Regions from separate parts of the Mesorhizobium sp. U510 genome, predicted to be linked through region 3. Evidence: riboswitches for the same ligand, from Rfam matches in the RefSeq annotation. Region 3 holds a riboswitch; each other region holds the start of a gene.
What was found. Region 3 has a riboswitch for cobalamin ahead of ACLGL5_RS26785 (CbtB domain-containing protein). Riboswitches for the same ligand answer to the same signal wherever they lie in the genome.
Positions count from the first base shown of each region.

Region 1: another riboswitch for cobalamin. It lies ahead of ACLGL5_RS08670 (aromatic ring-hydroxylating oxygenase subunit alpha); the one in region 3 lies ahead of ACLGL5_RS26785 (CbtB domain-containing protein).
Region 2: another riboswitch for cobalamin. It lies ahead of bluB (5,6-dimethylbenzimidazole synthase); the one in region 3 lies ahead of ACLGL5_RS26785 (CbtB domain-containing protein).
Region 4: another riboswitch for cobalamin. It lies ahead of ACLGL5_RS20140 (DUF1636 family protein); the one in region 3 lies ahead of ACLGL5_RS26785 (CbtB domain-containing protein).

Region 1 covers NZ_CP180532.1:1,357,490-1,364,637, reverse strand. Annotated here, with positions in the region: gene bglA (beta-galactosidase BglA) at 1-1,400, shown strand, start outside; gene ACLGL5_RS08690 (ABC transporter ATP-binding protein) at 1,432-2,544, shown strand; gene ACLGL5_RS08685 (DUF680 domain-containing protein) at 2,629-2,865, opposite strand; gene ACLGL5_RS08680 (DUF680 domain-containing protein) at 2,933-3,136, opposite strand; gene ACLGL5_RS08675 (DUF680 domain-containing protein) at 3,209-3,406, opposite strand; cobalamin riboswitch at 3,902-4,102, shown strand; gene ACLGL5_RS08670 (aromatic ring-hydroxylating oxygenase subunit alpha) at 4,217-5,464, shown strand; gene ACLGL5_RS08665 (FAD-binding oxidoreductase) at 5,485-6,582, shown strand; gene ACLGL5_RS08660 (alpha-ketoglutarate-dependent dioxygenase AlkB family protein) at 6,682-7,148, opposite strand, start outside.
Region 2 covers NZ_CP180532.1:3,365,506-3,372,653, forward strand. Annotated here, with positions in the region: gene ACLGL5_RS17725 (TetR/AcrR family transcriptional regulator) at 1-205, shown strand, start outside; gene ACLGL5_RS17730 (hypothetical protein) at 300-1,283, shown strand; partial or broken gene bluB (5,6-dimethylbenzimidazole synthase) at 1,451-2,029, opposite strand; cobalamin riboswitch at 2,131-2,310, opposite strand; gene ACLGL5_RS17740 (histone deacetylase family protein) at 2,432-3,358, shown strand; gene ACLGL5_RS17745 (exodeoxyribonuclease VII small subunit) at 3,362-3,613, shown strand; gene ACLGL5_RS17750 (DUF2277 domain-containing protein) at 3,713-3,979, shown strand; gene ACLGL5_RS17755 (pirin family protein) at 4,020-4,940, shown strand; gene dxs (1-deoxy-D-xylulose-5-phosphate synthase) at 5,042-6,955, shown strand; gene ACLGL5_RS17765 (hypothetical protein) at 7,104-7,148, shown strand, end outside.
Region 3 covers NZ_CP180532.1:5,150,791-5,157,938, reverse strand. Annotated here, with positions in the region: gene ACLGL5_RS26795 (MFS transporter) at 16-1,215, shown strand; gene ACLGL5_RS26790 (aromatic ring-hydroxylating oxygenase subunit alpha) at 1,219-2,388, opposite strand; cobalamin riboswitch at 2,520-2,717, shown strand; gene ACLGL5_RS26785 (CbtB domain-containing protein) at 2,751-2,930, shown strand; gene ACLGL5_RS26780 (CbtA family protein) at 2,946-3,752, shown strand; gene cobU (bifunctional adenosylcobinamide kinase/adenosylcobinamide-phosphate guanylyltransferase) at 3,745-4,260, shown strand; gene cobO (cob(I)yrinic acid a,c-diamide adenosyltransferase) at 4,262-4,891, shown strand; gene cbiB (adenosylcobinamide-phosphate synthase CbiB) at 4,888-5,862, opposite strand; partial or broken gene cobD (threonine-phosphate decarboxylase CobD) at 5,861-6,908, shown strand; gene ACLGL5_RS26755 (tyrosine phosphatase family protein) at 6,905-7,148, shown strand, end outside.
Region 4 covers NZ_CP180532.1:3,844,173-3,851,320, forward strand. Annotated here, with positions in the region: gene ACLGL5_RS20125 (substrate-binding domain-containing protein) at 1-890, shown strand, start outside; gene ACLGL5_RS20130 (DMT family transporter) at 1,079-2,038, opposite strand; gene ACLGL5_RS20135 (class I SAM-dependent methyltransferase) at 2,326-2,973, shown strand; cobalamin riboswitch at 3,185-3,390, shown strand; gene ACLGL5_RS20140 (DUF1636 family protein) at 3,481-3,879, shown strand; gene ACLGL5_RS20145 (ABC transporter ATP-binding protein) at 3,876-4,664, shown strand; gene ACLGL5_RS20150 (ABC transporter substrate-binding protein) at 4,712-5,659, shown strand; gene ACLGL5_RS20155 (FecCD family ABC transporter permease) at 5,659-6,708, shown strand; gene ACLGL5_RS20160 (phosphatidate cytidylyltransferase) at 6,728-7,148, opposite strand, start outside.

The DNA.
Region 1 (7,148 bases), 3.2 Mb from region 3:
TCGGCACGCTGGCCGATTTCGACGCACTGACGGCGGAGGCGCACCGGCTGGGTCTCAAGGTGATGATCGACGAAGTGCTGTCGCACACGGCCGACATCCATCCCTGGTTCAAGGAAAGCCGGTCGAGCCGCACCAATCCCAAGGCCGACTGGTATGTCTGGGCGGACGCCAGGCCAGACGGCACGCCGCCCAACAACTGGCTGTCGATCTTCGGCGGGTCGGCCTGGCAGTGGGACACCAGCCGCCAGCAATATTACCTGCACAATTTCCTGGCCGAGCAGCCCGACCTCAACTTCCACAACCGCGAAGTCCAGGATGCGCTGCTCGACGTCACCCGCTTCTGGCTGGAACGCGGCGTCGACGGCTTCCGCCTCGACACGATCAATTTCTACTTCCACAGCCAGGGCCTGGAAAACAATCCGCCGCTGCCGCCGGAAGAACGCAACGACCAGACCGCGCCGGCGGTCAATCCCTACAATTACCAGGACCATCTCTACGACAAGAGCCGTCCGGAAAACCTCGGCTTCCTGGAACGCTTTCGCGCTTTGCTCGACGAATATCCGGCGACGGCGGCCGTCGGCGAGGTCGGCGATTCGCAGCGCGGGCTGGAAGTCGTTGCCGCCTATACGGCCGGCGGCAAGCGCGTGCACATGTGCTATTCCTTCGACTTCCTGGCGCCGGAAAAGATCAGCGCCGCCAAGGTGCGTTCGGTGCTGGAGGCTTTCGGCAAGGTCGCCAGCGACGGCTGGTCGTGCTGGGCGTTTTCCAACCATGACGTGATGCGCCCGGCCTCGCGCTGGGCCGCCGGCGAAGCCGACCCTGTCGCCTATCTCAAGGTCATCTCGGCCTTGCTGATGTCGCTGCGCGGCTCGGTCTGCATCTACCAGGGCGAAGAACTCGGGCTGGGCGAGGCCGAACTGCGCTTCGAGGATCTGCAGGACCCCTATGGCATCCGCTTCTGGCCGGAATTCAAGGGCCGCGACGGCTGCCGCACGCCCATGGTGTGGGATGGCGGCGCCAAGAATGGCGGCTTCTCCCTGGCCAAGCCCTGGCTGCCGGTGCCGGCCAAGCATCTGGCGCAGGCGGTCAATGTCCAGCAAGGCGACCAGGCTTCGCTGCTCGAGCACTACCGGCGCTTCCTGACCTTCCGCCGCGCCCATCCGGCGCTGGCCAAGGGCGACATCACCTTCATCGAAAGCGAGGGCGACACCGTCGCCTTCACGCGCCGCGCCGGCAATGAGCAGGTTGTCTGCGTCTTTAACCTCGGCGCCATGCCGGCCAAGGTTGACCTTGGCGGCCGATCACTGCAACCTTTGCCGGGACATGGGTTTTCCGGGCAGGCGAGCACCGGTTCGGTCGAGCTTGGCGGCTACGCCGCCTGGTTCGGGCGCATAGACTGAAATCTTTGAGGAAATCACTGGGAGGACACCAATGGCCGATGTCAATTTGAGACAAGTGAAGAAGTCCTACGGCAATCTCAACATTCTCCACGGCATCGACCTCGATATCAAATCGGGCGAGTTCATCGTCTTCGTCGGCCCGTCGGGCTGCGGCAAGTCGACCTTGCTGCGCTCGATCGCCGGGCTCGAGGAAATCACGTCGGGCGAACTCAAGATCGATGGCGACGTGGTCAACGACGTGCCGCCGTCCAAGCGCGGCATCGCCATGGTGTTCCAGTCCTACGCGCTCTATCCGCATATGACGGTCTACGACAACATGGCGTTCTCGATGAAGATCGGCAAGGAGAACAAGGCCGAGATCGACCGCCGCGTGCGGCAGGCGGCGGAAATCCTGCAATTGACCAAATATCTCGACCGGCTGCCCAAGGCGATGTCGGGCGGCCAGCGCCAGCGTGTCGCCATCGGCCGCGCCATCGTGCGCAATCCGAAAGTGTTCCTGTTCGACGAGCCGCTGTCGAACCTTGACGCGGCGCTACGCGTCGCCACGCGCATCGAGATCGCCAAGCTCAAGGAATCGATGCCCAACACGACGATGATCTACGTCACCCACGACCAGGTCGAAGCGATGACGCTGGCCGACCGCATCGTGGTGCTGAAGGACGGCCATGTCGAACAGGTCGGCACGCCGATGGACCTTTACAAGAAGCCCGGCAACCTGTTCGTCGCCCAGTTCATCGGCTCGCCGGCCATGAACATCCTGCCGGCAACCATCGACAAGACCGGCAACCCGACCGTCGTCAACCATGTCGGCGGCCGCAAGGCGACGGTGCCGATCACGACGCCGGCCTCGGCCAAGGGCGCGGCGGTCAGTTTCGGCGTGCGGCCGGAAGACCTGATGATTGCCAGCGGCGCGGACTATCTGTTCGAGGGAACGGTCGACTATGTCGAGCAGCTCGGCGAGGTCCAGCTGGTCTATATCGATATCGGCCGCGCCGACCTGCCGCTGGTGACCAAACTGCCGGGCAATGTCGAGGTCAAGCGCGGTTCGACATTGCGGCTGAGCGCCAATGCCGAGGACCTGCATATCTTCGATGCGGACGGACATTCCTTCGCGCTGCAAAAGCCGGAAGCAAAAGCGGCTTGAGGCCGCCGGTCCTGCTGGGTCAAGGCAACAAAAAAGAGCGGCGGGCCAGGCCCGCCGCTCTTTTTTGGAGATCAGCTTCGGCTGTTAACGGCCGAAGAGGTTCCGGTCGCTGCCCTGAGGAGCGGACTTCTGCACGTCGCCCGACGAATTGAGCAGCTTGTAGACGGGCGAGCCGCTCTCGCGGATCGAAGCCGTACGCGAGTTGTCGACCGAAGTTGCGGCGGGCTGGTTGGCGCCATTGGAGCCATAGTTGTCGCTGCCCGCGAAAGCGCTACCGGAGATGGCCAGAACGGCGGCGGCAGCAAGGATGAGCTTGTTCATGTTAGTCTCCTGAATTTCTGGATTTCACGGGAATGGCCGGCATCGCCGCCATTTCCGTGAACCGGCATTACTTGCCGAAGAGGTTGCGGTCAGCGCCCTGCTGAGCAGGCACCTGGGTGGCCGGAGCCGACTTGTCGACCGAAGCCGTGTAGGAATGGTCGACCGCAGCGGCCGGCTGGTTGGCACCGTTGGAACCGTAGTTATCGCTGCCAGCGAAGGCACTGCCGGAAATGGCCAGGACGGCGGCGGCAGCAAGGATGAGCTTGTTCATGTTAGTCTCCTGAGTTTCTCAAGATCGGCCAGAGCGGCGGGCGAAAAGCCCGCCATTAGCCGGGACCCGTTGTTAGTTATTACCGAAGAGGTTGTGATCTGCGCCCTGGGCAGGCGTCTGAGCAGCCGGTTCCGACTTCTTGGTCGAAGCGGTGTACGAGCTGTCGACAGTCGTGGCTGCGGCGGCATTCGAACCGTAGTGGTCGCTACCAGCGAAGGCGCTGCCGGAAATGGCCAGAAGGGCGGCGGCAGTGAGAACAATCTTTTTCATTTTTAGTACTCCAGTATTTTTTCCGTCCGTCTAGCGGCGTGTCTTGGGATTGAAATCGCGTCGTTCGGACAGCCCCGATGTGGGAAAGCCAGATCGCCGTTTCCAATCACGAAGTTGTTCCGTGTGGACCAAGAATCCACCACTTGAAATTGTGCCAGAGGTTTCCACGCCATAAATTTTTCTTCTTAATATCAATCACTTAATTAAAGCCAGCCGCAAGATCACAGACTGTATCGGAGGTCCAGTGTTCACACCGTCCTGCACGCACCGTCAACAGAAACGAACCGTTCGGTTCGATTTTAGAATCCGCTAATAGTCACTTTTCGAAACCGTTAACCTTTTTTGCCCCTGTTCCGGGTCGATTTTGACAGCCAGTACAGCTAACGGCGAAGACGATTTTCGTGACCGCTGTCCGCGCCCAGATCGTTGCGCATGCGTGTCGCGCCGCATGGATGCGATGTCGCTTTCATGCCGATGTCGCAAACGCCGTCGTGATTAGATCATGTCATCTCAGGTGCCGCTTCGTGACGACGGGGCGGAGAATTGGGAAGCCGGTCAAAATCCGGCGCTGCCCCCGCAACGGTGGTGGAGTTCAAGTCGCAACGGGAGACCACTGGGCGAAAGCCTGGGAAGGTGTCGCGACCGTCCGCAAGGACACTCCAGAGCCCGGAAACCAGCCCGAGATTTTTGAACTCGACTGATCGCGGTGGGCGGTCAAGAGGCGGATGGCGCGCGCCCGGCTTTCGCCGGCCTGCGTCTCATCCTTCCTCAATCACCACCAGTTCAGTCCTTGAAGTATGAGGACAGGACATGGATGCGCGCAACGATATGCTGAGGCTCTTGAACAGCCGCAGAGAGGGCTTCTCGCTCGAGCAGCCCTTCTATACCGATCCCGATTTCTTCAAGCTCGACATGGAGCTGATCTGGTATCGCGACTGGCTGTTCGTCGGCCATGATTGCGAACTGCCCAAGCCCGGCAGCTTCATCACCGTGCAGATCGGCGACTATCCGGTCGTGCTGGTGCGCGATCAGCAGGGCAAGATCAACGCTTTCCACAATTCCTGCCGCCACCGCGGTAGCCGCGTCTGCAACACCGACAAGGGCATGGCCGCCAAGCTGGTCTGCCCCTATCACCAATGGACCTATGAGCTGGACGGAAGGCTGCTGTTTGCCCGCCAGATGGCCGACGGTTTCGACAAGAGCCAGTTCGGCCTGAAGCCGGTCGCCTGCGAAAGCGTGGCCGGCTATATCTTCATCTGCCTGGCCAAGGAACCCGCCGACTTCTCGCCGATGCGGGCGATGATCGAACCCTATCTCAAGCCGCACCGGCTCAGCGAAGCCAAGATCGCCTTCGAGAGCACGATCGTCGAGAAGGGCAACTGGAAGCTCGTCTGGGAAAACAACCGCGAGTGCTACCACTGCGCCGGCAATCACCCGGAGCTGTGCAAAACCTTCCCGGAAGCCCCGACGGTGACCGGCGTGCAAGGCGCCGACAGCGATCCGGAGATGCTGGCACACTGGGCCAAATGCGAAGCGGCCGGCCTGCCGAGCAAGTTCCGCATCGATCCGGCCGGGCAATACCGCGCCACCCGCGCGCCGCTGCTGCGCGATGCGGTCAGCTACACGATGACCGGCAAGCGGGCGGTGAAGAAGAACCTGTCCGACAGCGTCTCCGCCGACCGCATCGGTTCCTTGCTGCTCTATCACTATCCGACGACGTGGAACCACATTCTGGGCGACCACGCCGTCACCTTCCGCGTGCTGCCGATCAGCGCCACGGAAACCGCGGTGACGACCAAATGGCTGGTTCACAAGGATGCGGTCGAGGGTGTCGACTACGATCTTGCCGAACTCACCCATGTCTGGACCGAGACCAACGACCAGGATCGCCGCATCGTCGAGGAAAACGCCTTCGGCATCCAGTCGCCGGCCTATGAACCCGGCCCCTATTCGGAGCTGCATGAGGGCGGCGTGATCCAGTTTGTCGACTGGTACGCCCGCTTCATCGGTCCGCGCCTTGCCGACGATGGCCGGCCGGCCCTGCGCAGTGTCGCCTGAGGGGTTTGGGGATGAACGCGATGACGGATCTTGGCCTCTATCGCCATCTCGACCAGATGGCGCCCTGGAACGACAGGCTGCAGGTGCTGGAAGTGATCGGCGTCAGCGACGAGGCGCCTGACGTCAAGACCTTCACCTTCCGCTCCGACAACCAGACCTGGTTCCGCTACAAGCCGGGCCAGTTCGTGACGCTGGAACTGCCGACGCCGGACGGACCGCTGATGCGCACCTATACGCTGTCGTCGTCGCCGTCGCGGCCGTTCTCGATCGCGGTGACGGTGAAGGCACAGGCCGGCAGCATCGGCACACGCTGGATGTTCGATCACCTGGTGCCCGGTTCGCACGTCAAGGCCTATGGGCCGAGCGGCGATTTTTCGCTGCACAGCCATCCGGCGGCCAAATATCTGTTGATCTCGGCCGGCTCCGGCGTGACGCCGATGATGTCGATGCTGCGCTGGCTGAACGATTGCGCGCCATGGACCGATGTCGGCTTCGTCAACTGCGCGCGTCGCCCGGAAGAGATCATCTTCCGCAAGGAGCTCGAACTGCTCGGCGGCCATATGCCGGGCCTGTCGCTCGGCTTCATGATCGAGGAGCGGTCGAGCCGCGAGGGCTGGTACGGCCATATGGGCCGCATCGACGCGATCCGGCTGCCGCTGCTGGCGCCCGATTTCCGCGAACGCGAGATCTTCTGCTGCGGTCCGGATCCTTTCATGCGCGCCGTGCGCGGCATGCTTGAAGCCGCCGGCTTCGACATGACGAAATACCACCAGGAGAGCTTTGCCGCCCCCGCGGTGGAGGAAGTCCCGGCGCCGTTCGCGTCGCCCGGGGAAGACGGCATTGCCGTTCCCGTCGAGGCCACACCGATCCGCTTCGCGCTTTCGGATGTCGATGCCGAGTGCGTCGCCGGCCAGACCGTGCTGCAGACGGCGCGCTCCTCGGGCGTGCGGATCCCAGCGGCCTGCGAATTCGGCCTGTGCGGAACCTGCAAGGTGAAGAAAGTCTCCGGCGCCGTCGAGATGAGCCACAATGGCGGCATCCTCGATCACGAGATCGATGACGGCTTCATCCTTGCCTGCTGCTCGAAGCCGCTTTCGGCTCTCGAAATCGAGGCGTGACAGCGTCGGGCGGCCCCGGCACCGCAGCCTTGCCAGGCAGTTGCGGCTGTTGTTTCCAGGACCCTTGCGACCTTGATAGGGACGTGCCTCGGGAGCGGCTTATAAGGCGTTCTCGTGCGGCTTCGTTACCCGCCGCAGCGTCAGATTGATCCTGCCGCCGTTCTTGAGCAGCGCCGAGGTCGAGGGATAGATGCGGTCGACGCCGTGGAACGCGAGACGGCCCTCGCCGCCAAGCACGACGACGTCGCCGCTCTTCAGCCTGAACGATTTGGTGGCGCCGTCGCGCGTCGTCTGGCCGACCCGGAACAGGCAATCGTCGCCCAGCGAGACGGAGACGACTGGCGCCGAGAAATCGGCCTCGTCGCGGTCTTGGTGCGGGCCCATCCTCGCGTCGGCCGTGTAGAAATTGATAAGACAGGCCTCCGGCGGATTCGGATAGCCCGACACCTGCCGCCACAGCTCGAGCAGGCCATCCGGGATCGGCGGCCATGGCTCTCCTGTCAGCGGATGCGTCGGCTGGTAGCGATAGCCGCGCTCCTTGTCGGTGACCCAGCCGAGCGAGCCGC
Region 2 (7,148 bases), 1.8 Mb from region 3:
TCTGACCGCGCTGCAAGGGGAGGGGGTGGTCGTCCCGGGCGTCGACCCCGAGACCGCCGCACGGCTGATCAACGGGGCGAGCAGCCAGGCGGCGCAGCGGATCGCCAATTCTAACGACCCCGAAGCGACGTCGAAGATAGTGGTTGCGGCGTTCAAGCAACTGCTCGAGGGACTGCTCAGAAAACCGGGTTCGCAACAGAACTAAATCCTCGTTGGGCGCACCGCTGTCCACCGCTCATGATTGACAATCCTCGGGGTGAGCGCATCCTTTCCAGCCATCTCTGAGGGGAGATTCGGGCATGTGGGATTTCGATATCGGCAGGTCGGTGTCCATCATGGTGCGGACCTGGCCTTTCATTGTCTTCCGCATGATCGTCTATTTCGGCATCACGCTGGCCTACATCATGGCGACCGGCACCGGCGCTTCCGTCGGCTATGGCGTCGGCCATATCTCCACCGATCCTGACGGGCCGATGTCCTTTGCCCTGTGGGGCGGGGTGGTCGGCTTCGGCGTGGTTTCGATCGCCGTCTATTGGATCCGCGAATACATCCTCTATGTCGTCAAGGCCGGCCATATCGCCGTGATGGTCCATCTGATTGATGGCCGGGATGTTCCCGACGGCCAGAACCAGATCGCCTATGCCAGGCAGGTCGTGACCGAGCGCTTCGCCGAGGCCAACATCCTTTTCGTCGTCGACCAGCTGGTCAAGGGCGCCATCCGCGCCATCACCGGCCTGCTCGGCGGCATCGCCGCCTTCCTGCCCATTCCGGGGCTGAGTGGCCTGGTCTCCTTCATCAACACGGTGATCCGCCTGTCACTCACCTATGTCGACGAGATCATCCTCGGCTACAACATCCGCATCAATTCGTCCTCACCGTTCGAAACCGCTCGGCAAGGCGTGGTGCTCTACGCCCAGAACGGCAAGACCATGATCAAGAACGCCGTCTGGCTGGCGGTCATCATGTGGGGTGTCTCCTTCGTCATCTTCCTGCTGATGCTGGCCCCGGCCGCCGCCATTCTTTTCCTCATGCCAGGGCAACTCGCCGGCTGGGCTTTCGTGCTCGCCATCGTCTTTGCCTGGGCCTTCAAGGCGGCCTTCATCGAGCCCTTCGCCATCGCCTGCCTGATGCAGGTCTATTTCAAGACCATCGCCGGCCAGGTGCCTGATCCGGCCTGGGATGCCCGGCTGGCCGAGGCGTCGTCGAAGTTCCGAGAGTTGAAGGACAAGGCGCTGGCCTCCTTTGGCGGCTCGCGCTGGGGCACGGCCGGCGCGACGCACTGATCGGCGGGATTCGCCTGCGCAGCAGCAACCGTGTTGAGGTGCGCCACCGCTGACTTGAGTGGCGTCTCTCCTTGCCCGCAAAAAGTCTCGCTCATGATCAGATCGGGCAGCGGCAGCCGCCGGCCCCAGCCATGCGTTTCCAGGTCCGGTTTGGATGCGAACTCGGAAACCCGGCCGACGCAGAGATATGCGATCGGCGTCACGTGCTCGGGAATGGACAGCAGGCTCTTCAACGCTTGCGGCTCGATGATGCTGACCCAGCCGACGCCGACGCCTTCGGCACGCGCGGCCAGCCAGAAATTCTGCACCGCGCAGACCGTGCTGTAGAGATCCATCTCCGGATTGTGCCAACGTCCCAGCGGCGAGTTTTTTGAGCGCTCGCGGTCGCAGGTGATGCAGATGTTGAGGGCGCTTTCGCAGATGCCTTCAAGCTTGAGCTTGCGGTAGAGCGCCTGTCTTTCCACTTCGATTTCAGGCAATTCCTGCTCGCGCGCGGCCAGGAACAGGTCGCGCACATCAGCCCGTCGCGCGGCGTCGCGGATGACGATGAAATTCCACGGCTGCATGAAGCCGACCGACGGTGCATGGTGGGCGGCAAGCAGAAGCCGCGCCAGCACCGCGTCGTCGAGCCCGGTGGGCAGGAAATGGCTGCGCACGTCGCGCCGCGTGAACATGGCGCGGTAAACCGCGTCGCGCGCCATCTGGTCAAATCCATCACCCATAGCAGCGGTCATGTGTTCCGGCATCGCTCGTCCCCTTGCGATTGCAATAGCTCCACACCGTCAGAGCGCACTTTGTGCATCCAAGCGGACGCACGTCGCTCTGATGCCGTCCGCCTGACCATGCGGATGACGATGCCTGCCAGGCCGGTCTTCTGGCTTGGGATCAACCCGCGTCCGGTGCCTTCCCGTCATCGACAGTGGCATTTACCGGCGCGGTCCCCCTCACAGCGTTGGGCACGCCACGGAATTCAACCGTGTTCCCGATTCTCCCGCTTGCGACGGGCACCAGGCAGTAGCGGTGACCTTACGCCGAAGGCTCGGCCGCGCCAATCCCCGCAGCGACGCCAATGGACGCAGGCGCGATTTTCCCCAGCCATCAAGCTGCAATGCATGGCCATCGCGGCGCCGGGGCACTAGATAGGGAGCATGACAACCCGTCTCTACACGCATCCGATCTTCCTCGAACACATCACACCGCCCGGTCACCCCGAGCGGCCGGACCGCCTGCGCGCCATCGAGCGCGTGCTCGACGACGAGGCTTTTGCCGCGCTCGATCGTGTCAAAGCGCCGGAGGGCGACGAGGCCACCATCCTCTACGCCCATCCCGCCGATTTCGTCGCCCGTGTGCGTGCCGCCATTCCCGAAGAGGGTATTGCCCGCATCGATGCCGACACCACCGCCAGCCCGAAGAGCTGGCAGGCGGTGATCGCCGCGATCGGCGCGGCCAACGCCGCCGTTGACGACGTCTTTGCAGGCCGCGCCGACAACGTCTTCGTCGCCGCAAGGCCGCCCGGCCACCATGCCGAAAAGACCACCGCAATGGGCTTCTGCTTCTTCAACACGGCGGCGATTGCGGCGCGCTATGCGCAGAAGAAGCATGGCGCCGAGCGTGTCGCCGTCGTCGACTGGGACGTCCATCACGGCAACGGCACGCAGGATATTTTCTGGGACGATCCCTCGGTTCTCTATTGCTCGACGCACCAGATGCCGCTTTATCCCGGCACTGGCGCGAAGACCGAGACCGGCGCCGGCAACATCGTCAATGCACCCTTGGCGCCGCAGACCGGCAGTGAGGTGTTTCGCGATGCCTTCCTGTCGCGGGTGCTGCCGTCGCTCGACAATTTCGCGCCCGATCTGATCATCATTTCGGCCGGTTTCGACGCGCATCACCGCGATCCGCTGGCCGAGATCAATCTGACCGAGGACGATTTCGACTGGGCGACCGGCCAGCTGATGCAGCGCGCCGCGCGCCACAGCGGCAACCGGCTCGTCAGCCTGCTCGAGGGCGGCTACGATCTGCAGGGACTGGCATTTTCGGTCGCCGCCCATGTCGGGCGACTGATGAAAGGATGAATGATGGCTGGTGAAACCAACGAAGACGTCAAGGCGATGAGCTTCGAACAGGCACTCGACGCGTTGGAGAAGATCGTCGATGATCTGGAGCGTGGCGACGTGCCGCTCGACCAGTCGATCAAGATCTACGAGCGCGGCGAGGCGCTGAAGGCGCATTGCGACCGGCTGCTGAAGGCCGCCGAAGACAAGGTCGAGAAGATCAGGCTGTCGCGCGACGGCAAGCCGGTCGGAACCGAGCCGCTCGACGCGGATTGAGGCGCGGAGTAGCCTTACCGGTTTTTGGACACGATCAAGGTTGAGGATTAAGCTCGTCCCGATTGAAACGGCTCCAGGACAAGAGGAGATACGGAAGCGATGTGCAGAAACATCAAGACCCTGTTCAATTTTGACCCGCCGGCAACCAATGACGAAGTGCGCGACGCGGCCCTTCAGTTCGTTCGCAAGCTGAGCGGAACGACACGGCCCTCGAAACAGAACCAGCATGCGTTCGATCACGCCGTCGAAGCCATTGCGGCATCGGCGCGCGAACTTCTCGATTCGCTCGAAACCAATCAGCACCCGCGCAACCGCGAAGAGGTGGCGGCCAAACTGCGGGCAAAAGCGGCGATCCGCTTTGCCTGATGCGGCCAGAGCGGTCCTCGACCGCTGACAAGGAGAGCCCATGAGCTTCTTTCCCGGAAAAGACCCTGAAGCCGGCGACGCCTTTGCCAGCGACCAGATCGAACTGATGGTCATCCCGAATGCCAAGGACATTGGCGGCTTCGAGGTGCGCCGCGCTCTGCCGACCGCCAGGCGGCGGCTGGTCGGGCCATTCATCTTCTTCGATCGCATGGGTCCGGCGATCCTGCGGGCAGGCCAGGCTCTCGATGTCCGTCCTCACCCACATATCGGCCTGTCGACGGTGACTTATCTGTTCGACGGCAAGATCCGTCATCGCGATTCCCTGGGCACCGAAATGGTGATCCAGCCGGGCGACGTGAATTTGATGACCGCCGGCCGCGGCATCGTCCACTCCGAGCGCACGCCGGAGGAATTGCGTGGAGCGCCGATGTCGATCTCCGGCCTGCAAACATGGCTCGCCTTGCCCGATGGCAAGGAGGAAGTGGCCCCGGTCTTCGAGAACACCGCTGCCTTGCGGCTGCCCGAGATCGATGCCGAAGGCGTCCGCGGCCGCATCGTCGTCGGCGATTTTCAAGGGTTGCGCTCCCCCGTGAGAGCCGATTCCGAGACACTGTACGCCGACCTTAGGCTGGCGCCGGGCGCCAGTATAAAGATTCCCGCCGACGCGGAAGAGCGCGCCATCTACACGCTGGAAGGCGAGGTCGCGATTTCGGGCGACGTCTTTCCGGCAGAGCGGTTGCTGGTGTTCCGGCCCGGTGACGAGATCATCATATCGTCGCAAACCGGTGCGCATTTCATGCTTTTCGGCGGAGCCTCGCTTGGCTCGCAGCGCTACATCTGGTGGAATTTCGTCTCCTCGTCGAAGGAGCGCATCGAACAGGCCAAGCAGGAATGGAAGACGGGACGCTTCGATATCGTTCCTGGAGATGAGAAAGAGTTCATCCCGCTGCCGGAAAGCTGAGGAAATCGGCGAGGGGATCTGATTGATCCGCGTCACCGACACGCATTTACTTTCGCCGGCCGGCGGCTTATCCCGCCGTTGAACAGAAAGCCTGAGCACCCGTGAACGCAACGCCGCATACGCCGCTTCTCGACAAGGTCCGCATTCCGGCGGATCTGCGCGCGCTTGACGAGAGCGAATTGCCGCAACTGGCGTCCGAGCTTCGCCTCGAACTGGTCGACGCGGTGTCGCGCACCGGCGGCCATCTCGGCGCCGGCCTCGGCGTGGTCGAACTGACGGTGGCGCTGCATTACGTCTTCAACACGCCGGACGATCGGCTGATCTGGGATGTCGGCCACCAGGCCTATCCGCACAAGATCCTGACCGGCCGCCGCGACCGCATCCGCACATTGCGCCAGGAGGGCGGCCTGTCCGGCTTCACCCGCCGTGCCGAAAGCGAATACGATCCCTTCGGCGCCGCCCACTCCTCGACATCGATCTCTGCCGGCCTCGGCATGGCCGCCGCCCGCGACCTCTCCGGCGGCCACAACAACGTCATCGCCGTCATCGGCGACGGCGCCATGTCGGCCGGCATGGCCTATGAGGCGATGAACAATGCCGGCGCGCTCGATGCCCGACTCATCGTCATCCTCAACGACAATGACATGTCGATCGCGCCGCCGACGGGCGCGATGAGCGCCTATCTGGCGCGGCTCGCCTCGGGCAAGGCTTATGCCGGCCTTCGCGACTTCGGCAAGAAGCTGACATCCTATCTCGGTAAGCGCGCCGATCGTGCGATCACAAGGGCGGTTGAGCATGCGCGCGGCTACGTCACCGGCGGCACGCTGTTCGAGGAGCTCGGCTTCTACCACATCGGCCCGATCGACGGTCACAATCTCGAGCATCTGATCCCTGTGCTGAAGAATGTCCGCGACAATGGCGAAGGCCCGGTGCTGATCCATGTCGTCACCCAGAAGGGCAAGGGCTATGCGCCGGCGGAAGCCGCCGCGGACAAGTATCACGGCGTCAACAAGTTCGACGTCATCACCGGCGCGCAGGCCAAGGCGCCGGCCAACGCACCGGCCTACACCAAGGTGTTCGCCGAGAGCCTGATCCAGGAAGCCCGCGAGGACGACCGCATCGTCGCTGTCACTGCCGCCATGCCGAGCGGCACAGGGCTTGATCTGTTCGGCGAAGTGTTCCCGTCACGGACCTTCGATGTCGGCATTGCCGAACAGCATGCTGTGACCTTCGCTGCCGGTCTCGCGACCGAAGGCTACAAGCCGTTCGCGGCGATCTATTCGACCTTCCTGCAACGCGCCTATGACCAGGTCGTCCATGACGTCGCGATCCAGAAACTGCCGGTGCGCTTCCCGATCGACCGCGCCGGCTTCGTCGGCGCCGATGGCGCCACCCATTGCGGCGCCTTCGACACCACCTTCCTGGCAAGCCTGCCGGGCTTTGTCGTGATGGCGGCGGCTGACGAGGCGGAACTGCGCCATATGGTGCGCACCGCCGCAAGATATGATGACGGCCCGATCGCCTTCCGCTATCCGCGCGGCAATGGCGTCGGCGTCGACATGCCGGAGCGCGGCTCGGTTCTCGAACTCGGCAAGGGCCGCATCGTCAGGGAAGGCACAAAGGTGGCGCTGTTGTCCTTCGGCACGCGCCTGCAGGATTGCCTGATAGCTGCCGAGGAACTCGGCGCGGCCGGGCTTTCCACCACCGTTGCCGATGCCCGCTTCGCCAAGCCGCTCGACGAGGATTTGATCCGCCGGCTGGCCCGCTCGCACGAGGTTCTGGTCACGGTGGAGGAGGGCGCCATTGGCGGCTTCGCCAGCCATGTGCTGCAGTTCCTTGCCCATGAGGGATTGCTGGAAAGCGGCCTGAAGGTGCGCCCGCTGGTGCTGCCTGACGTGTTCACTGATCACGCCAAGCCGGAAAAAATGTATGCCGATGCCGGGCTCGATGCCACCGGCATCGTGCGCACCGTTTTCACCGCGCTCGATCATACGGCCCGCGCCCAGCGCGCCTGACTCAAAATCTGAAGCGCTTGAATCAGTTTGCCGGCTTGATTTCGTAACGCATTGTTAACACTGCCGTTTGGCGTTTTGCTTACCGTGTCCCTTGGCCGTTTTTCAACGGCGCCCTGCTAGATCGGCGTCAGGCAGGGAGACAAGAACAATGAAGACGCTTCTGTGCGGCGTGGCCCTCTTGGCCACCATAGTC
Region 3 (7,148 bases):
TGCTTTGGGGAAGCAATGTCCACCCATGTGCGCCATCCGATCTGGCTTCCGGCCCTCAGGGCCGCGGATGCGCGCACCTTCGCCTCGCTCTATGCTGTCGAATCCTTCGCTCGCGCCACGGTGTCGAGCGTCATCCCAATCCAGGCCTACGAGATCCTGCACAACGAGCAGATCGTCTCGATCCTCTACACCATCGTGGCGCTGCTCGGCCTGTCGGTGACCCTGTTCATGCCGATGCTGATCCGCCGTTTTGCCCGGCGCTGGGTCTACACCGCAGGCGCCTGCCTGCTCGCCATCGGCTCGCTGTTCTTCGTCACCCATACGCTGGCCGGGCAATTGGCGGGCATGCTGTGCCGGGTGATGGGCGCCAGTGCACTTTCGATCACGCTCAATCTCTACATCATGGACCACATCCGCAAGACCGACTTCATGCAGGCCGAATCGCTGCGCATGGCGTGGTCGATGCTCGCCTGGACCGGTGGGCCGACGCTCGGCATCTTCCTCTACACGCGATTCGGCATCTACGCCGCGCATGGTGCGGTGGCGGTGTTCGCGCTGGCCCTGCTCGCACTGTTCTGGACCTATCGGCTGGGCGACAACCCGTCGATCCGGCCCGGCAAGACACGGCCGGCCAATCCGCTCGCCAATATCGGCCGCTTCGTCGCGCAGCCCAGATTGAGGCTTGCCTGGCTGATCGCCTTCGGTCGCTCCTGCTTCTGGACGACGTTCTTCGTCTATGGGCCACTGTTCATGGTGATCACCGGCGAGGGCAAGCTGGCCGGCGGTCTGCTGGTTTCGGCCGGCAACGCGCTTTTGTTCATGGCGATCTTCTGGGGCAAGGCCGGAAAACGCTTTGGCGGCCGGCGCACCATGACATTTGCCTATTTCGCCATGTCGGCGATGCTTCTGGCGGCGGGCACGGTCGGCGAAACCGTGCCGCTGCTCACCGGCGCCTTCCTGTTGTGCGGCGCCTTTTTCACCATAGCGCTCGATGCGTTGGGCTCGACCGCCTTCATGCGTTCGGTGCGCTCCTATGAGCGGGCGCAGATGGCGGCGGTCTACCGCACCTATCTCGATTTTTCCGAGCTGACGCCGCCGCTGGTCTATTCGGTGGTGCTGGCCTTCTTCGGACTGGGCTCGGTGTTCGTCACGCTCGGCCTGCTGGCGGCGGTTTGCGGGTTCGTGACCTGGCGTTACCTGCCGAAGTCTCTGTGAGGATCACGGTGAAAGTGCCGCATGCTGCTCGCGCACCCAGTTGTGGAAGCGGTGCAGTTCATACTCCTCGGGCATGAGCACGCCGGCCTGGTGGCGCATCGAGCGCAGGCCCCTCTGGTTGACCTCGCAAATGGCGGCGTCCTCTTCCAGCACCTGTGTGCCGAAGGCGACGATGTTGTCGATATCGGTCGCGGCCAGCGCCTCGGGCGCGAACAGCCACTCGGCGACAAGTTCGGTCTCTTCCGGGCCGAGCGGCACCAGGCGTACGGTCCTGACATAGTCGACATGACCGACGATGAACATCGAGGGCAGGCTGGTGGCGTATGTCTGGCCGGCGGCGCGTTCGGCTGGCGTCAATCCGGAGAAGACCGGCCCGTGCGCCTGGCCGTCGCGCGACCAGGTCTCGGCGCCGGCGCGCAGGCCGCCGGAAAATTCCGGTGCGTCATTGTCGGCATGGCGCGTCCATTCGGGATCGTCGTGCCGGCTCATCAGGCCGCGGCCATAGATCGGCACCAGCCGCGAGAGGTCCTTGTGGACGCCCGGGCAGTGCAGGCACTCGTTGAAGTTTTCCCAAAAGATCTTCCAGTTGCAGTGCATTACCTTGCGCAGCACATGGCCTGATACCAGCGTTTCCAGCGGCCAGTTGCCGAGATTGCCGGAGGCCGGGTCGAAGGATGCCTGCGCTGAGCCCGCCGCATCCTCCTGCAGATTGATGAACACGAAACCGCGCCACACCGAGAGCGCGACGCGGTAGAGCGGATGGTCGGCCTTGTCGAAGCCAACGGGCAAGGATTTCGACGGCACGCGCACGAGGTCGCCGCGCAGCGAATAGGACCAGGCGTGGTAGGGGCAAGTGATCAGTCGCGCCTTCAGCCGGCCCTCGCTCTCCTGGCAAAGCTGCGAGCCGCGGTGGCGGCAGGTGTTGTGGAAGGCGCGCAGCGCGCCGGTGTCGTCGCGCAGCACGACGATGTCCTGCGTGCCGATGCGGAATCGGCGGAAGGCCAGCGGCTGGGCCAGATCGGCCTCGCGGCAGATGAGCAGCCAGTTCTTGTACCAAATGGCATCGAGGTCGCGCTGGTACTTCTCACCATCCCAATAGGCCGATGAGGGCAGGGTCGGTTCGGCCTGGGTCAGGCCATTGTAAGGGGCGCGCTCGCTGGCAGTGGGCTGCATGGCTGGCTTCCTGTGAAGCGGCCAGCCGACACCCGGCAGGAAGAATTGTCAATTCTCGTGCCTGGAAACGGCATGGCGCAATCGCGCTGTTTGCCGGCGGAATTTGGTTTGCCGCGTGTCGCGATTTTCCCTATAGTCATGCAGTCGTCGGTTCCGTTTTGGAGCCAAGAGGGAATGCGGTGCGGGCGAAATTCTTGCCCAATGCCGTGGCTGCCCCCGCAACTGTGTGCGGTAGTCCTCTCCATATGCCACTGAAGGTTCGTCTTCGGGAAGGTGGGGAAGGGCGCTGATCCGTGAGCCAGGAGACCTGCCGACGACGGCAAAACTGACAGGCCCTCGGGTGGAGGGTGAAAGGACAAGATATGAATACCGCTTCCGTCTCCCTCGGCGCCTCCGTCTCCTCGCAGTCGCGCTTCATGCAGCTGGCGCTCGCCGCACTGCTCGGCACCTTCATCATCGGCTTTGTCGGCTTCTCGCATATCGAAGCGGTCCACAATGCCGGTCATGACAACCGGCATTCGATGGCGTTTCCCTGCCACTGACGAGGATCTGACATCATGAATCTGTTTCGCAACGTCGTGTTCATCGCGGCGATCGCAGGGCTCGTGGCCGGCGTCGTTCTTGCCTGCATGCAGGCCTATGCCACCGTACCGCTGATCCTCAAGGCGGAAGTCTACGAACAGGCCGAAGGCGGCTATAGCCATGACCATGCCGCGGCGCCGACTGGGGCCGCCAGTGGCAACGCGATGAGTTCGGCCGCACCGGCGGCAAATTCGATGAGCGCCGCGACCCCGGCACCGGCCGCAGCCGCCGCTCCGGCCGAAGACCAAGGCTGGGCACCGGCCGACGGCTTCGAGCGCTTTGCCTTCAACGTGGTGTCCAATGTTGTCACCGGCATAGGCTTCGCGCTGATCCTGGTCGCGGTTTCGGAATTCGCCGGCGGCATCGGCAATTGGCGCCAGGGCGTGTTCTGGGGTCTGGCCGGCTTTGCCATCTTCACACTGGCGCCCGGTCTCGGCCTGCCTCCGGAACTGCCGGCCATGCCGGCCGCCGACCTGACGCAGCGCCAGATCTGGTGGGTGGCAACCGTGATCGCGACCGCTATCGGGCTCGGCCTGATCGCATTCCGCAAGTCGCTACCGCTGGCCATCCTTGCCGTGGCGCTGATCGTTGCTCCGCACATTGTCGGCGCGCCGCAGCCCGACAGCTTCGAGACGCCGATCCCGGAGGGCCTGCACCACCAGTTCGTGGTGGCGGTGACGCTGACCAATCTGGTGTTCTGGCTGGTCCTCGGCGCCGTCGTCGGCGTGGTGCGCGGACGCTTCACTGGCACGGCGACCAGCCTGCGCGACAGCTTTGCCTGATCGCAACAAGCTGACCTTCATCATCGGCGGTGCGCGCTCCGGCAAGAGCGCGCATGCCGAAATCCTGGCGACGGCGTTGCCGTCACCGTGGACCTATATTGCCACCGCGCAAGCCTATGACGACGAAATGCGCGAGCGCATCGCGCTGCACCGCTCGCGGCGCGGCGAGGGCTGGACGACCATCGACGCGCCGCTCGACCTTGCCGGCGCGCTCGAGGCCTTGCCGGACAACCAGCCGGTGCTCATCGACTGCCTGACGCTGTGGCTGACCAATCACATGCTGGCCGATCACGACGTCGGCGCCGAGTGCCGGCGGCTGGCGGATGTGCTGTCGCGGCCGCGCGGCCCCTGGTTCGTAGTCTCCAACGAAGTCGGGCAAGGCATCGTGCCGGACAATGCCCTGGCGCGCCGTTTTCGCGATGACGCCGGCCGGCTCAACCAGCAGGTCGCGGCGATCGCCGATACGGTGCTGCTGATGGTGGCGGGGCTACCGCTCAAGGTGAAGTGACATGACCGACATCGACAACAAGCCCACCGAGGACCGGGACGAAGAACGCCATCGCGCCAAGATGGCCAAGCGCAAGGCGGTGCAGGATGCCGAGGTGGCGAGCAAGACGGTCGAAAAGGGACTGCTGATCGTCAACACCGGTCCGGGCAAGGGCAAGACCACGGCCGCCTTCGGCCTGGCGCTGCGGATGCTCGGCTATGGCAAGCGCGTCGGCGTCGTCCAGTTCATCAAGGGCAAGTGGCACACCGGCGAGAAGGATGCGTTTGCCGCTTTCGGCGACCGCGTCGTCTGGCATGCGATGGGCGAGGGCTTTACCTGGGAGACGCAGGATCTGAAGCGCGACATCGCCGCCGCCGAGGCCGCCTGGGCCAAGGCACTGGAGTTGATCGCCGATCCCTCGATCAGCCTTGTCGTGCTTGACGAGCTCAACATCGCCCTGCGCTACGATTATCTCGATCTCGACAAGGTGGTTGCGGCGCTGAAGGCGCGCCGCGAGGGCCTGCATGTCGTCGTCACCGGCCGCAACGCCAAGCCGGCGCTGGTCGAGGCGGCCGATCTGGTCACCGAGATGGGCGTGACCAAACACCACTTCTCGGCAGGCGTGAAGGCGCAGCAGGGGATCGAGTTCTAGAACGCAAGAACGGCGATGACCGAAACCACGGCGAACAACGCGATCAGCAAATAATCGGCGACGCGGTAGAGTTTCAGCGCCCGCCTGATGTCGCCGCTGTCGACGTCGCGGAGGCCGCCTTCGCCCATGAAGACGTCGTCGACCACGATGCCGCCATAGCTGCGCGGGCCTGCAAGCGCCAGGCCAAGCGCGCCGGCCATGGCCGCTTCCGGCCAGCCGGCATTGGGAGAGCGGTGCTTTTTGGCATCGCGCCGCACCGCCTGCCAGGCATTGCGGGGATCGGCGTCCTTGACCAGGAAAGCCGCCAGCACGATCAGCAGCGCCGTCAGCCGCGATGCCGGCAGGTTGATCCAGTCGTCGAAGCGCGCCGCCGCCCAGCCGAAAGCCTCGTGGCGGGGGGTGCGGTGGCCGATCATCGAATCGGCGGTGTTGGCGGCCTTGTAGGCAGCGCCGCCGGCGAGCCCGCCAACACCTGTCCAGAAGGCGGGGGCGACGATGCCGTCGGAAAAATTCTCGGCCAGGCTCTCGATCGCCGCGCGGCAGACGGCGGCACGGTCGAGCGCTTCGGGATCGCGGCCGACGATGCGCGAGACGGCGACACGGCCCATTGCGAGGCCGCCCGATTCGAGCGAGTCAGCCACGGCCTCGACATGTTCGTAGAGGCTCCTCTGCGACAGCAGCGATGTCGCCAGAAGCGCGGCGATGAAAAACCCCAGGGGTACGAACCAGAGCAGGACAAGCTGCACGCAAAGGCCGATCATCGCCGGCACCAGCACGATGATCAGCAGCGCCTGGATGCCACGCTGGCGACGCAACGCGTCGGGATCAGTGGCGCGGTTGAGCCTCAAGTCGAGAAAGGATATCAGCCTGCCGAACCACGTCACCGGATGGCCGATGGCGCGGAAGAGCCAGTCCGGGTAACCCAGGACAAATTCGACGGCCAGTGACAGGAAAGCGATCAGGACAGACATGAAGCTTCTTGATGGAGCGGTGGACCATGGTGGGAAGTCTTGGCAGGGCGAGGGCGCTTTTCCCCAACGCTCCTCTGCCTTTCGTCGACCTTTCGACTGGTATCAACCCGCACTCCTACCCGCTTTTCGACCTGCCCGCCACCTCGCTGTGGCGATTGCCGGAAGCGGCACGGGCGTGTGAGCTGATGGAGATCGCGGCCAGCACTTATGGCGCGCCGTCGCCGGCCAATGTCGTCGCGGCGCCCGGCACGCAGATCCTGCTGCCGCGCGTGGCATCGCTGGTCAGGCCCCGCAAGGCTCTGGTGCTGGGGCCGACCTATGCCGAACATGCGCGCGCAGCGGCGATCGCGGGGCATCAGGTGAGCGAAGTCAGCGATTTTGCGGCGCTGGCGCAGGCCGATCTTGCCGTCATCGTCAATCCGAACAACCCGGATGGGCGCGTCATCGAGCGCGAGCGGCTGCTGGCACTGGCCGCCGGGCTGCGCGCCAGAGGCGGGCTGCTGGTCGTCGACGAGGCGTTCATGGATGTCGGCCCACGCCAACACAGCCTCGCCGGAGATGCAGATCAAGGCGGCCTCGTCGTGCTGCGCTCGTTCGGCAAATTCTTTGGGCTAGCCGGCCTGCGGCTTGGCTTCGCGCTTTCCGATAGCGCGACCGTCGAACGGCTGGAGACGCAATTCGGGCCATGGGCCGTCGCTGGCCCAGCGCTGGAATACGGCATTCGCGCGCTTGCCGATATTGGCTGGCAGGACGCAATGCGGGCATCACTCGCCGAGGGTGCGGCGCGGCTCGACGCACTCTTCGGCCGTTTCGGCGTGCCTGTAGCGGGCGGTACCACGCTGTTCCGCTATATCAGCCTTCCGGATGCCGCCTGCCTGTTTTCGGCGCTTGGCGAGAGGGGCATTCTGCTTCGCCACTTCAAAGACCGGCCGTTTGTGTTGCGGGCCGGCCTGCCGGGGAGCGAGGTGGAATGGCAGCGGCTCGAATCCGCTCTTGCCGAATGGGCGTCGCGGCGCGAGGATCAATCGAAGGGCTCGAAACAATGATCCATGTCTGCTCGCTGGCAAAGGTCGAGGAAACGGTGGCAAGGACCGGCGCCGACCGCATGCTGTCGCTGCTCGCCGCCGGAACCGAGGTGGTGCGACCGGCCTCGATCGCCCGGGAAAACCATCTGCATCTGGTCATGCACGACATTGTGGTGGCGCAGGACGGCATGACCATGCCGGGCGAGGAGCATGTCCGCGACGTGCTCGATTTCGCCCGCCGCTGGGATCGGGCGAAGCCCA
Region 4 (7,148 bases), 1.3 Mb from region 3:
TGGTCAAGGCCTGCGCCAAGGACGGCCAGTTCATCATCGGCTTTTCGCAGGCCAACAATGCCGAGCCCTATCGTCAGCACGTCAATGACGAGCTGACCGCGGCGGCCAAGGCCGTGCCGGGCTTCACGCTGCAGATCGCCGACGGCGCCGGCAACGTCAACACGCAGACCTCGCAGGTCGACAATTTCATCACCCAGAAGGTCGATCTGCTGCTGATCTCGCCCTTCGAGGCGGCACCGCTGACGCCGGCGGTGAAACGCGCCATGGATGCCGGCATCCCGGTCATCGAGCTCGACCGCAAGACGGTCGGCGATCCCGGCAAGGACTACACCGCCTTCATCGGCGGCGACAATTACAAGATCGCGCTCGAGGCCGGCAAATACACCGCCAAGACCTTGCTGCCGGATGGCGGCGAGGCGGCGGTGCTGGAAGGCTTGCCGAGCTCGACGCCGGCGGTTGAGCGGCTGAACGGCTTCAAGGACGGCGTCAAGGAGAATGCCAAGATCCAGGTCGTCGCCGAGCAGGCCGCCGACTGGGTGCCGGACAAAGCCCAGACCGCCTTTGCCGCCATGCTGCAGGCGCATCCCGACATCAAGGTGCTCTATGCCTCCAACGACATGATGGCGGCCGGCGCGCTGCTTGCCGCCAAGGGAGCTGGCAAGGACGTCAAGATCATCGGCACCGACGGCCTGCCCGGACCGGCCGGCGGCATCGAGGCCGTCGCCAAAGGCGACTGGGCGGCGACCTTCACCTACCCGACGGGCGCCAAGGAAGCGATCGAGATGTCGAAGAAGATCCTGCTCGACTGCGCGACTTCGGTGGAACCAACGGTGACGGTGGAAACGACCGCGATCACGGCGGAGAATGCCAAGCAACTGATGGGGAAGTGAGGGGCGGAGAGCCCGGCATTGAGCTTGATATGCAAGGCCCCGGAAGGGGCCTTGTTCGTTTTGGGAGGGACTGTCGAAGAATGGCAACTTCATGCAGCATTTCGGTCATTCGAACGGCTATCGCCGTCCATCAAAGGCCGACATGGGTCGTCTAGGCGCTAACGGCTTCGCCGCCACTCGCAAGATTTCTACGCCACGCGTGGTTGAGCTGGCCTGGGTTTGACTACGGTGGCGAGTACGATGCCGGCGACAATGAAGGCCGCACCGACCAGATCGTAATCGTGCAAGTCCTCGCCGAGCAGCAGATAGGCAAGCATGGCGACGAACACCGTCTGCAGGTAGAGCAGCATGCTCGCCCGACTCGCGCCGAGTGTTTCCACGCTTTTGTTGTAGAAATAGTACATCAAGGCGCCGCCGGGTCCTGCCAGATAGGCGAGCGCGAGAATGCTGTGGACGTTCATGACGGAGCGTTCGTCGTTGACCAATTCCCACAAATGGAAAGGCAACGCGACCAGCGCACCGGCGCCGAGCAGCAGCACGACCATCGGCAGGAGTTCGATGCCGAATTTGGCACGGCGCAAAAGCACGGTGTACAGGCCCCAGCAGAACGCGCTGCCGACGATCCACAACTCGCCGGCGTTGAACTCGAGTTGCAGCAGCGCCGTCAGGTTCCCGTGGGCAACGATGAAAATCATTCCGGCGAGCGCAACCAGCGCGCCAAGCGACTTCCACAATCCGAGCGGTTCGCCAAGCACGAAACGCGCGAGCACCATCGTCATGACAGGCGAAAGCGCCATGATGATGCCGGCCGTGGTGGCGTTGGTGTCGTTGAGGCCATGGTAGATCATACCCTGGCATAGGGTGAGGCCGATCGCCCCTACGGCGACGACCTCCAAGGCGCGAGTTCGCAAAAGCCCAATCATGGCGTCGTGATGACGGTGCACAATCGGCAGTAGGATGGCGCAGGCAAGCGTCAGCCGCCAAAAGCAGAGGCCCCAGGGCGGCATTTCAGGCGCCACCCATTTGGCCGCGATATAGACACCAGCCGAAAGCAGCCAGCACAGGATGGCGGCCGGATAGCCGGTCAAGGAGGATATGGGGCCGACCGCGGGTTGCGCGGCTTGATGCGCTATCGGCATTGCCTGCATGTCATGTCCTCCCCTTCGATGACGTCTGCCGACGGGGTAACATAGCCTGCGTCGTTGGGTCGTGCATCCGTTTTGAAGGGTGAGGTCGCGTACGCTTTTACTTTGGTATCGGGAGGTCGCGTGTCAGCTTTTCGCGTTGCATAGCCTGGCAGTGGCGGTTGGCAGTCGACCCAAATGTGACATTTAGTTCTGGTCGCGCTCCTGCCAGGATTTGGCATCCCGCCCCAACCGCTTACCTTGCGTTCAACTCCGCCATATAAGCATTCGAAATCCCGGGGGCGCCGCGAGTGCTAGACAACTACAACCTCGACCGCTTCGGCGTGATCCACCAGATCGACGCCACGCCGATCACATACGACAAGCAATACATTTCCTATTACGAGGATCTGAGCGACCGGACCATCAAGCTCGGCTATCAGCGGCTTGGCTGGGTGCTGGGGATCACCGGTGAGATACCGCGGTCCGTGTTGGAGATTGGCTATGGCACCGGCACCTTCATTGAGGCCGCCAAGATTACCGGGGTTGCCGACTGTGCCGGCTGCGACATCACCAAATTTCCGCTGCCCGAGGGCGTCCGCTTTGTCGATTGGGACGAGGCGCTCGCCGGCTCGTGGGATCTCGTCGCCATGTTCGACGTGCTCGAGCACATTCCGGATCTGGGTTTCCTCGCCCGCCTTCAGACCCGCCACCTGGCCATCGCCGTCCCTTACTGCCGCTGGCGTGAACTTGGCGCCGATGGCGATGCGTGGTTCCGGACGTGGCGCATGCGTCTGCCCAACGAGCACCTGCACCATTTCGACCGTGACTCGCTGGTGGCGCTCCTCGCGCATTACGGCTTCGAATGCGTGATGCTGAATTGCTTTGAAGACGGGATCAGACTGCGGCCAGGCGAAGCGGGTCCAAATATTCTGTCAGGCTTTTTTAGAAAGCTGTAGCGCCGGTTTCCCTCGGCGACCGCGGCCAGGTGTCATGCCTCCTGCCTGGTGACCGCTCGCGGCTGAAAACCGAGGTACCGCCGAAGACTTATTGCGCAACGACAGGGGGTTGACATCGTCGCGAAATATCGCCTCAAAGGTAATGTTATTACATATCGAATGAAGTGCGGCGGCATCGCAAAAAACTCATTGCGATGCGATCGATGGAAATCTACGGTGGGTGCGTGATGGTCCCCGCGCCGAAAGGCAAGGGGTGAAAAGGGAACACGGTGAGACCCGCAGAGGTCGAGACCGTGGCTGCCCCCGCAACTGTAAGCGGTGAGCAAGATCCGACATGCCACTGGCCGGCAAGGCTGGGAAGGCAGGATTGCGCCGAGACCCGCGAGCCAGGAGACCTGCCATCACTGAGTTGACCGGACGGGGTGTGCCGGGAGGAGACGTGGACGTCGGTCTAGTCGGCCGGCTCGCCAGCATCCTTCCGTCGCCAGTTTTGGAAAGTGACGGAAGTTGGCCGGCGCCATCGATCACCGCATCATCGTGTGCACGCTTTGCCGTGACGTCCCGACCGGCATCAGGTCGGGCGAAAGCCTGTGTGCCGATCTGCGCTCCCGGCTCGCGGCCTGCCAAGAACCCGCTGTGGCGCATGGCTTCACGATCGAAGGCGTCGAATGCATGGCGGGCTGTGCGCGGCCGCTGACCGTGGCCTTCCAGGCGCCAGGCAAGGCTTCCTATCTCTTCGGCTCCATCGACGCCGAGGCCGACGCCGGCGATCTCGTGCGATTTGCCAGGCTTTACGCCTCGCTCGCCGACGGCTGGTGCAATTCCGGACAGCGTCCGCCGCGGCTGGCGGGCAAGACGCTGGCTCGTATTCCCGGGCCGGCCAAGTTTGCGGTCAACAGCCGATGACAGCGCCGCTCCTCCATGCACGCGACCTCTGCGCGATGGCCAATGGCCGCGATCTGGTCCGCGCCGTCAGCCTGTCGGTGGCCACAGGCGATCGCCTTGCCATCATCGGCCCCAATGGCGCCGGCAAGACCACGCTGCTGCGCATGCTGTCGGGCATGCTCAGGCCAAGTTCCGGCGAGGTGAAGCTTGGCGGGCGCCGCCTGGACAGGATCTCGACCGCCGAGCGGGCCCTGCACGTCGCCGTTGTCGGCCAGACCGACCAGCCGGACCCGCGGCTGGCGGTGATCGACTATGTCGAGCTCGGCCGCGTCCCGCATGCCGGACTGAGGCGCAGGAGCGAGGAGCGCGACATCGTCGTCGACGCGTTGCGCCGGACCGGCCTGTTGCCGCTGCTTGGCCGCACGATCGGCTCGCTGTCGGGCGGCGAACGCCAGCGCGCCCAGCTGGCGCGCGCCATCGCGCAGCAACCGAAGGTGCTGTTCCTCGACGAGCCGACGAACCATCTCGATCCGCGCGCCCGTGGCGAATTGCTCGAACTCATTGCCGGCTTCGGCATGACGGTGATCGCGGTGCTGCACGATCTGGCACTGGTGGCACCCTTCGCCACCAGGGTCGCAGTGATGAACGAAGCGCGGCTGCATGCGCTTGCCGCGCCGCGCGAGGCGCTGACCCAAAAGCTGATCCGCGAGATTTTCGGCGTCGACGTGTTTCGCCTGCGCCATCCGACCGAAGACCGCGAACTCACGGTCTTCGATGTTCCGAACCGCTCCGCGCCGCCATCCTGATCGACCCCATCCCTGATCCGACATTGTTCAACCGAGGAGCAAAATCCGTGAAACGTCTCGCCCAGTCGCTCGTCTTCTCGCTGCTGGCTTCGTCAGCGTTCGCCTTCCCGGTCACCGTCGACAGCTGCGGCAAGCCGCTGACCTTCGACGCGCCGCCCAAACGCGCCGTCATCCATGATCTCAACATGGCCGAGATGGCCTTCGCGCTGAAGCTGCAGCCGTCGATCGTCGGCCTGACCGGCATCACCGGATGGTACAAGGTCGGCCCCGAATTCAAGGCCGAGCAGGGTTCTATTCCCGAACTGGCGCCCAAATACCCGACGCTGGAAAACCTCGTCGCCGTCGAGCCCGATTTCTTCTTCGCCGGCTGGTACTATGGCATGAAGCCGGGCGGCGACGTGACGCCAGACACGCTCGCCCCGCACGGCATCAAGACGCTGGTGCTGACCGAAAGCTGCGTCCATCTCGACAAGAACCGTCCGGCTGCCTCGATGGATCTGCTCTATGGCGATGTCGAAAAGCTGGGCAAGATCTTCGGCAAGGAGACCGAAGCCAAAAAACTTGTTGCCGGCTGGAAGGCGCAGCTCGCTGATATCACTGCCAAGGTCGGCGGCGCAAAGGGGACGCGGGTGTTCCTTTATGATTCAGGTGAGGACAAGCCGTTCACCGCCGGAAAATTCGCCATTCCGAGCGCCATGATCACAGCGGCGGGCGGCGACAACATCATGGCCGACATGGACACCAGCTGGGGCAACACGGATTGGGAAACCGTGGCGTCGCGCAATCCGCAATTCCTCATCCTGCTCGATTACCAGGATGGCGGCGGCTACAAGAAACTGCTCGACTTCCTCAAGGCGCACCCGGCGATGAAGGAGACGGACGCGGTCAAGAACGAGCGCTTCGTGGCGCTCCGCTATGCCGAACTGACGCCCGGCCCGGCAAACATCGAGGCGATCGGCAAGATCGCCAAGGCGATGCATCCGGAAGCGTTCTGATGCTTCTTGCCCCTGGGCATAAATCCGGTGCGCTTTCAGGGCACAAGGCGTTCGCGCTGGCGACAGTGGCGGGCACGGTAGCGGTCGTCGCCCTCGTGCTGCTGTCAATCGCCTATGGTTCGACACTGATCCCGCTGACTGACGTCATCGCCTCGCTTGGCCATGCCGTCGGATTGAACGAGCACCAGGTGTCGGGCCCGGTCGGCAAGATCGTCGTCGATCTCAGGCTGCCGCGCACGATCCTGGCGGTCTGTGTCGGCAGCGGCCTCGGCATAACAGGCGCCTTGCTGCAGACGGTGACCCGCAACGATCTTGCCGATCCCTTCCTGTTCGGCCTGTCGTCGGGGGCGGCGGCCGGTGCTGTTTCCGTCATCACCGTCTTTGGTGACAGTTTTGGCATCTGGACCTTGCCGGTCGCGGCCTTCACCGGCGGCATACTGGCCGCCTGCATCGTCCTGCTGCTGGTCGCGCGGGTGCGGGGGCAGGGGCCGGAACGGCTGATCCTCGCCGGCCTTGCCGTTTCCTTCCTGTTCACGGCCTTGACCAACTATCTGGTTTTTGCCGGCGACCAGCGCGCCGCCCATTCGGTGCTGTTCTGGACGATGGGTGGGCTCGGGCTGGCGCGCTGGGACAATGTCTGGCTGGGCGCATTGGGCGCCGGCACGATCGCGGCCTACGGGCTGTGGAACCATCGCAGGCCGGACGCCTTCCTGGCGGGTGAAAGTGCCGCCGAAAGCCTTGGCGTGCCGGTGGCGCGGATGCGCAGGACGACGTTTCTCGTTGCCGCCTTTTCGACGGCAATTCTCGTCTCGGTCGCCGGCGTCATCGGCTTTGTCGGGCTTATGATCCCGCATTTGTCGCGGCCGCTGGCCGGTCCCTTGCATCTGCGGCTGATCGCCAGCTGTGCGCTGTTCGGGGCGGTGCTGTTGCTGGCAAGCGATCTTCTGGCGCGAACCCTGCTGCCGCCGCAGGAACTGCCGATCGGCATCATCACCAGTTCGCTCGGCGCCTTCTTCGTCGTCACGCTGGTCGTGCGAAACCGGCTCTGACGGCTCAGAGCTTGCCGTCTCAGACTGTCCAGAAGTAGCGCACGATGTGAAAGAAGATCGGGGCAGCGAAGACCAGGCTGTCGGTACGGTCCATCATGCCGCCATGGCCTTCGATGAGATGGCCCCAATCCTTGACACCCTGGTCGCGCTTGATGGCCGAGGCGACCAGCCCACCCAGAAACCCCATCGAACAGACGACGAAGGCGACACACGCCGCCTGCAGGGGCGTGAATGGCGTCACGAACGACAGCAGAGCTCCGAGCAGGCTCGCCGATACCACTCCGCCGATCAGGCCCTCCCAGGTTTTCGACGGCGATACGGTCGGCGAAAACCGGTGTTTTCCGAACAGCTTGCCGAAGATGTATTGCAGCACGTCGCTGCCTTGCACGACGATGATCAGGAAGGCGATCAGCAGCAAATTGCGGCCTTCGAAGCCCGGC